2 regions of the Salinicoccus roseus genome follow, and region 2 is predicted to be linked to the other one. Evidence: riboswitches for the same ligand, from Rfam matches in the RefSeq annotation. Region 2 holds a riboswitch; the other holds the start of a gene.
The links. A riboswitch is a leader RNA that binds a small molecule or an ion and turns the genes downstream of it on or off. The one in region 2 is predicted to bind lysine.

Region 1 (3,813 bases), 930 kb from region 2:
TCGCCCGGAATGATGTTGCCGACCACGGAAATCAGTCCTTTTCCACCCAGCTGGCAGAAATCGTGCATATTGTCGTCATTACCGCTGTAAAGGATGAAATTCTGGTCTGACGTCAGTTCGAGCACTTCCTTGGTGTATTCGAGGTCGCCCACGGCATCTTTCAATGCCACGATGTGCGGGTGCCTGCTCAATTCTGCAACCGTATCCGGCTCGATGGTCATGCCCGTCCTGCCAGGGACGTTGTAGAGGACGACTGGAAGCTCCGTGCTGTCTGCAATTTTGGTGAAATGCTGATAGAGGCCGCTCTGATTGCTTTTGTTGTAGTAGGGCGTAATGAGCATCAAGGCATCTGCTCCGATCTCTGCTGCATATTTGGACAGTTCTATGCTGGCACGGGTCGAGTTTGTACCGGTGCCTGCGATGACAGGAACCCTGCCTGCGACCGTATCCACACCCACCTTGAGCAGTTCGCGCGCTTCATCTGAAGACAGTGTAGGGGACTCGCCGGTTGTACCATTTACGATGATCGCCTGGACATTGTTGTCGATCAGATACTCGATATGCTTCCTGAACGCCGCATAATCCACTTCGTCATTCGTCAGAGGGGTCGTGATTGCTACGCCAATACCTTCAAAAATAATATCGCTATCCATTTTGAACACTCTCCGTTTCCATCATCATTTTTAGGATCTGTACCGTATTCTGCGCTGCGCCTTTGAGAAGGTTGTCTGCTGTACACCATATATGGAATGTGTTTTCGAGTGACTCGTCCTTGCGGATGCGCCCGACGAAGACTTCGCTTTTTCCAGTGCTGTCAAGGGGAGTCGGATACTCATTGTTCTCCGGATTGTCCACCAGTTTGATATGGGGGATGCCCTTGAATGCTTCACGCACTTCTTCGACCGTCGCTTCCTTGTCCAGAGTGACGTTGATCTGCACGGCATGGCTGTTTGTAACAGGTACGCGGACGCATGTTGCTGTAACGGCGAGGTCTGGCTGGCTCAGGATCTTCTGTGTTTCGTCGATCATCTTCCTTTCCTCTTTCGTATAGCCATCTTCCTGGAAGACGTCTATATGCGGAAGGACATTATCATGGATTGGGTGCGGGTAGGTCGTCGGCGCTTCTCCCTTCGCCCCTTCTTCAAGGTCGCGCAGGCCGCCGACACCTGAGCCGGATACTGCCTGGTATGTCGTGTAATGCACTCTATTGAGGCCAAATTTCTCCTTCAGCGGCTGAAGGGCGACAACAGACTGGATTGTGGAGCAGTTCGGGTTGGCGATGATCCTGCGGTCAAGGACGGGCCTGTTGATTTCCGGTACGATCAGGTCGATGTCCTCATGCATCCGCCATTGGCTTGAGTTGTCTATCACAATCGCGCCGCTTTCTTCAAATAGTGGGGCGAAGTGCTTGCTTGTACCGCCGCCGGCACTCATGATGACATAATCGAAGCCTTCCTTTGCCGCTTCCTCAGTCAATTCCCGGACTGTATACATCTGTCCCTGCACCTCGACCTCCTTGCCTGCAGATCGTGGGGAAGAGAAGAGGACAAGCTCATCTGCTGCTATCTCGTACTGTTCGAACATTTCTATCATTTTACTTCCGACGACACCCGTCGCTCCAACTATTGCTACCTTGACCATAACGATTCCTCCTGATTTTATAGATTGAATTTTTTCGCCAATACTTCGACTGCCTGCCTGTCCTTTTCACCATCCACGACATAGGAAATGCTGATTTCCGAAGTCGTCGTCTGATAGAAGGGGATGCCGGCCTGCTGCAATGCCATGAACGCCCGTGAGGCGACACCGGTCATATCACGCATCCCGGAACCGATGATTGAAACTTTTGAGTGGTTTGTCCTGACATCCATCACCATCTCCGGGTGGAGGCGTTCGACCGCTTCGAATATCTCATCCAGGCGATAGGATTCATTTCCTTTGACGGTGAAGGACAACTGGAACCCTTCACTGTTCACCACCTGGGAGATCATATCGATGTTGATGTCATGGGCCTCGAACTTTTCGAAAAGATCGAAGATGAGGGTCGACTCCCTTTCCGGTTCGTACAGGGTGACATGAATGATGTCACTGTCGAGCGCCACACCGGTTACTGCCTTCCTTTCGAGAACTTGTGTATCTTCCATGATCCATGTTCCTTTCTCATCTGATAGTGTGCGGCCCAAGTAGAGGGGGATCGAATGGTTCTTTGCAATCTCTATGCACCGTGTTTCAAGAACGCCTGCCCCGAGGGCACTCATTTCCATCATTTCATCGTAAGTGATTTCATAGATCCTTCCTGCCTCTTCATATACACGCGGGTCGGTCGCATAGACACCATCCACATCCGTATATATTTCACACGGCATGTTGCACCGGGCTGCTATGGCCACCGCTGTCGTGTCGGAACCTCCGCGGCCGAGTGTGGTGATCTCCATTTCATCGTTGATGCCCTGGAATCCGGCGATTACGACGACATCGTGGTTATCCAATGCGGCTTCCAGATGCTTCTGGTCAATATCCGCAATCCTGCTTTTCATGTGCCCGCCAAATGTCTTTATGCCTGCCTGGTAGCCTGTCATCGCCTTTGTCCGTATCCCAAGATCTTCAAGGACGATCGAGAGGTAGGAGATGGTCTGCTGTTCTCCTGTAGTCAGCAGCAGTGCCACATGATCCTCCTTGGGAGTGGAGGAGAGGCTGTTTGCATTCAACAGCAGTTCATCTGTCGTACCGCCCATTGCACTGACTACAACAATCAGCTTTTCTCCCCGTGAAACCCTTGATTTCAATTCATTCGCAATATCTTTTATCTTGTCGAAATTACCGACTGATGTTCCGCCAAATTTCAAAACACTCGTTTCCATATGTCCTCCTGTGGGGAAGCACTCACTCAAACTAAAAAAAACAAGCCCGGCGGAATGCCGGACTTGTTCTGATCTATACACAAGTGATGCACTCCATTATTGTAAAAATAATGACAGACCTGGAGCTCTTAACCCTCAAATCCAATGGCTTGCCGCTGCAACGGCAGGCCATTTCGGCATCGCACCCTTTCACACACTTAAAGTTCGCAGACTATATATTAAGTGGCTACTGATGATTGATGCGCCTCATCCAACTGATATTTAATTTTATAAATGCCATTATACATACATAACCAATGCATGTAAACTACTTTTTCAAAAATATATGGAATTGTCTATAAATTACGATTTTATGAGACCCTGGTCTTTCAGGTACTCCTCATAGGTGGACTCTTTGACTATTGCGCCGGAGTCCTTCAGTTCAATGACCTTGTTCGTGATCGTATTGATGAATTCAAAGTCATGGGAAGTGAATATGATGGAGCCTTTGAAGTCTTTGAGCCCATCATTCACTGCAGTGATGCTTTCGAGATCCAGGTGGTTGGTCGGTTCGTCGAGCAGGATGACGTTCGCCTTGGAGAGCATCATCTTCGACAGCATTGCACGGACTTTTTCCCCACCGGACAATACGCTTGCCTTCTTCTTGGCTTCTTCGCCGCTGAACAGCATCCTTCCGAGGAATCCTCTCAGGAAGGTTTCCGTCTGTTCTTCAGGTGGCGCGTACTGGCGCAGCCAGTCGACAAGGTTCGTATTGACGCCTTCGAAATATTCCGAGTTGTCCTTCGGCATATAGCTCTGGCTTGTCGTCACTCCCCATTTGACTTCACCTTCGTCCGGAGTGAGTTCACCGGCCAGGATACGGAGGAGGGTGGTGCGTGCAATTTCAGAGGAGCCGATCAGGACCGCCTTGTCATACGGATCCAGCGTGAAGCTGACGTTGTCCAGCACTTTG
Region 2 (3,813 bases):
GACAGTCAGGTATCTCTACGACTACAACGAAGAAGAATTGGAATGGCTGAAGAGGCAGGTCGAAATCCTCAATCACAAGACGAAGGACATCTACATCGTGTTCAACAACAATTCCGGCGGCCATGCCGCAGGAAATGCGCAGGATTTCATGTCAATGATGGGTATACGGTATGAAGGGCTTTCCCCGAAACAGTTGAAGCTGTTCTAGCAGTAAAGGGAAGAAGATTTCTGATGCACAATTACAGCCAGGATCCCCTGGTCTTTCAAAGGAGCCACGCTTATGGAATTTATCATTCTTATATTGATCGGGCTTGCCGCTTCTGCCCTTGGCGCACTCGTCGGTATCGGCGGCGGGGTAATCATCGTTCCGCTGCTCATATTCTTCGGCATCAACATGGGGATCCTGGACCGCATCACACCGCAGAGTGCAGTCGGCACTTCGAGCATCATCCTGATCGTCATCGGATTGTCGGCGATGATCTCCTATGGACGAAGCAACCAGGTGGACTGGAAGAATGGCCGTCTCTTCCTGCTCGGCATCATGCCCGGGGCTTTCATCGGGTCGTATGCCAGCCGTCTCTTCACCATAGACAGCTTCAATCTGTATTTCGGCATATTCCTCATATTCCTGAGTACCCTGCTCATCGTCAGGGATAGGATAAAACCCATTTCCATCTTTCAGGATGAACGGTATATGGAACCCCATGTGGACAACATGGGGGAGGTCCACCACTATGGATTTCCGGCCTACATTGCCATCATCTCGACATTTGTGGTGGGCTTCTTCACAGGGCTTTTCGGCATTGGTGGTGGTGCACTGATGACGCCGCTGATGCTGCTCGTCTTCCGTATGCCGGCGACGATCGCCATCGGCACCAGCATGATGATGGTCTTCTTTTCCGGCTCGGCTGCTGCAGCCGGACACATACTGCAGGGGAATGTGGACTTCTGGTACGCGGTCTTCATCGTCCCCGCCGCATTCATCGGGGCCAAGATCGGCGTAATGGCCAACCACCGCTTCAATTCTGATTCGCTCGTTGTCGTGCTGCGCACAGTCCTTCTGCTGCTCGGAGTATACATGATTCTACAGACCATCATTTAGAGGTGATTGGATGGAAGTGAAGCTTTTTCATACAAATGACATACATAGTCATCTGTACAACTATTTGAAGATAAAGGATTTTCTCGACAACAAGAAACGGCAGTACAAGCAGGATATGGTGTACGTCGACCTTGGAGATCACGCAGATCGCTCCCACCCCTATACCGAGGCGACACTCGGCAAGGGCAACGTGGAGATCCTCAACGAAGCCGGATGCGATATCGCCACAATCGGAAACAACGAAGGGATCACCCTCCAGAAGGAGGACCTGAAGACACTGTACGACGGCGCGGATTTCGAGGTCATCTGTGCCAACCTTCGTGAGGTGGGGAGCACCTCCCCATACTTCAAGCCGTATGTCATCAAGGAGATCAATGGCATCAAATTCGGTTTCATCGCCGCAACGGTCGAATTCACGCCCTTCTACAAAGCGCTGGGCTGGGAAGTGTCGGAGGCTTTCGAGTGGATTTTGAAAGCCATCACGGAGATCAATACAGAGGTCGACTGCATCGTCATGATGAGCCATCTCGGACGCTATGATGATGAATCCCTCGCAATGATGTTTCCTGAAATAGATGTCATATTGAGTTCACATACACATCATTATTTCGAAGAGGGTGAGTGGATCGGGGATACGCTGCTTGCCGCTGCCGGGAGGTTCGGGGATTTTGTGGGGGAGGTGACGCTGGAGTTTGAAGGGCGCGCACTCATCCGCAAGCATGCCCGACTCTACGACACCGATCTGCTGTCGAGCAGTGACGACCATTATTATGAAATCGGCCGGGACATGATGTCGACGGTCGTAAAGGAAGAGGCACCGCCGATCGAACGGACCCTCTATTCCACCAGCCGGTTCATCATGGCATTGGCCCGCATGCTCAGGCTGTTCACGGACAGTGATGCGAGCCTGCTCCATACGGGGCTTATTGCGAAGTCCTTCGAGGGCGGGACCCTGACGGAATATGATCTGCATAAGGTGCTGCCGCACGCGATCAACACGGTCCAGATCGAATTGACCGGACGTGAGCTGAAGGAAGTGTTCAATCAGGCGTCGAAGCATGAGTTCAAGGATGACATCATCCGGGGGCTCGGCTTCCGCGGTGATATATTCGGCTGCTTCGTCACGGACAATATCGGCTATGTCCAGTCGGAACGCGAATACTACATCAATGGCGAACGGATCGATGACCGCCGGCACTATAAACTCGGCACGCTGGACATGTATACATTCGGCAGGATATTCCCGCAGTTCAGGTATTCGAAGAAGGTCTATAAGATGCCCGAGTTCCTGAGGGAAATCGTCAAGATGTACCGCACGGAATTATAGTTGAAAAGTATGCAGATTATGCTATAATATTCTATGACAATTGAAGAACGGAAAGTAGAGGTCGCAACGGCCATGAGTACAGGAGGGAGCAGGCATGCTTTGAACTTCTGGAAAGGGGCAGTTGCCGAAGGGTGCACCCGGCGGGGTGACATCCTGGGATCAGGTCGAAGAGTCCTGGTACTGTCATTACGATGATGCGCTACATATTGGTGATTGACGTCACGGTGGCTGATTCTGTAATGCTGCTGTGACGTCTTTTTTATGATCTAAATCGTTTTTCAGGAGGATATATATGGAAAGTATATTGAACTGGGAGTACATCTCCCTCATCCCGCCGCTGCTTACGCTGCTGCTTGTGGTGCTGACGCGAAAAGTGGGTATCAGTCTCGGTGTCGGCATCCTCACCTCGGCGTTCGTCATTGCGGGTGCGGATATAATGGAGACACTGCGGATGATATGGAGCAGTTTCGCAATCATTTTCGTTGATGGGGGTGCCATCAATACGTGGAATGCATTCATCCTCATCTTCCTCAGTCTCCTTGGAATCATGACTGCATTCATCAACATGTCGGGTGGGGCAAGGGCCTTCACCGCCTGGGCGCTGACGAAGGTGAAATCCCGGAAGGGTGCCAACATGGCGACTGCACTGCTCGGCATCATCGTCTTCATCGATGACTACTTCAGTGCATTGATCGTGGGGCAGGTGGCAAAACCCCTGACGGACAAATACAATGTCTCCCGTGCAAAGCTTGCTTATCTGATCGATACGACGGCATCTCCAATTTCTGTCATTGCCCCGATTTCAAGCTGGGGCGCAGGCATCATGGGTCTTGTGGCCCCGCTGATTGCCGCAGCGGGCATGGTGGCGGTGACGCCGTTCCAGGCATTCGTCTATATGATACCGATGAATTTCTACGTGCTGACTGCAGTGGCGATGATGTTCATCGTCATCCTTACACGCTTCGACATCGGAGCGATGCGGAAGCATGAATCCCTCGCCATCAATGATGGACAGGTGGTCGGGGACACGCGCGAAGTACCCGGCGAAACGGACGAGGAACTCCCCGTCCATCAGCAGGGTTCTGCCAAGGCGCTGATCGTACCGATCCTGGGGCTCGCCTTTACGGTCATCATAGCGATGTTCGTAACAGGTGCAGTGACAGGCGGTTCCATGGACATCTTCAGCATCTTCGAAAATACACTCGTGACGCACTCCCTCGTCATCGGGGGCATCGTCGGCCTGTTGCTCAGCCTGTTCTACTTCTTCAGGTACACACACAGCGACGATGACTTCGGCAAAACGGAGATATGGCTTGGTGTTAAGACCGGCTTCATGGCCATGTTCCCGGCGATACTCGTGCTGACCCTGGCATGGATGATCGGT

Region 1: it holds a riboswitch for lysine, as region 2 does, so the genes downstream of both, EDC33_RS01395 (aspartate kinase) here and EDC33_RS06020 (Na+/H+ antiporter NhaC family protein) in region 2, are expected to answer to the same signal.

What each region holds. Positions count from the first base shown of each region.
Region 1 is NZ_RKQJ01000001.1:257,457-261,269, reverse strand. Features, by position in the region: gene dapA (4-hydroxy-tetrahydrodipicolinate synthase) at 1-653, opposite strand, end outside; gene EDC33_RS01400 (aspartate-semialdehyde dehydrogenase) at 646-1,641, opposite strand; gene EDC33_RS01395 (aspartate kinase) at 1,659-2,861, opposite strand; lysine riboswitch at 2,940-3,119, opposite strand; gene EDC33_RS01390 (ABC-F family ATP-binding cassette domain-containing protein) at 3,204-3,813, opposite strand, start outside.
Region 2 is NZ_RKQJ01000001.1:1,188,597-1,192,409, reverse strand. Features, by position in the region: gene EDC33_RS06035 (DUF72 domain-containing protein) at 1-208, shown strand, start outside; gene EDC33_RS06030 (sulfite exporter TauE/SafE family protein) at 281-1,102, shown strand; gene EDC33_RS06025 (bifunctional metallophosphatase/5'-nucleotidase) at 1,113-2,429, shown strand; lysine riboswitch at 2,477-2,639, shown strand; gene EDC33_RS06020 (Na+/H+ antiporter NhaC family protein) at 2,722-3,813, shown strand, end outside.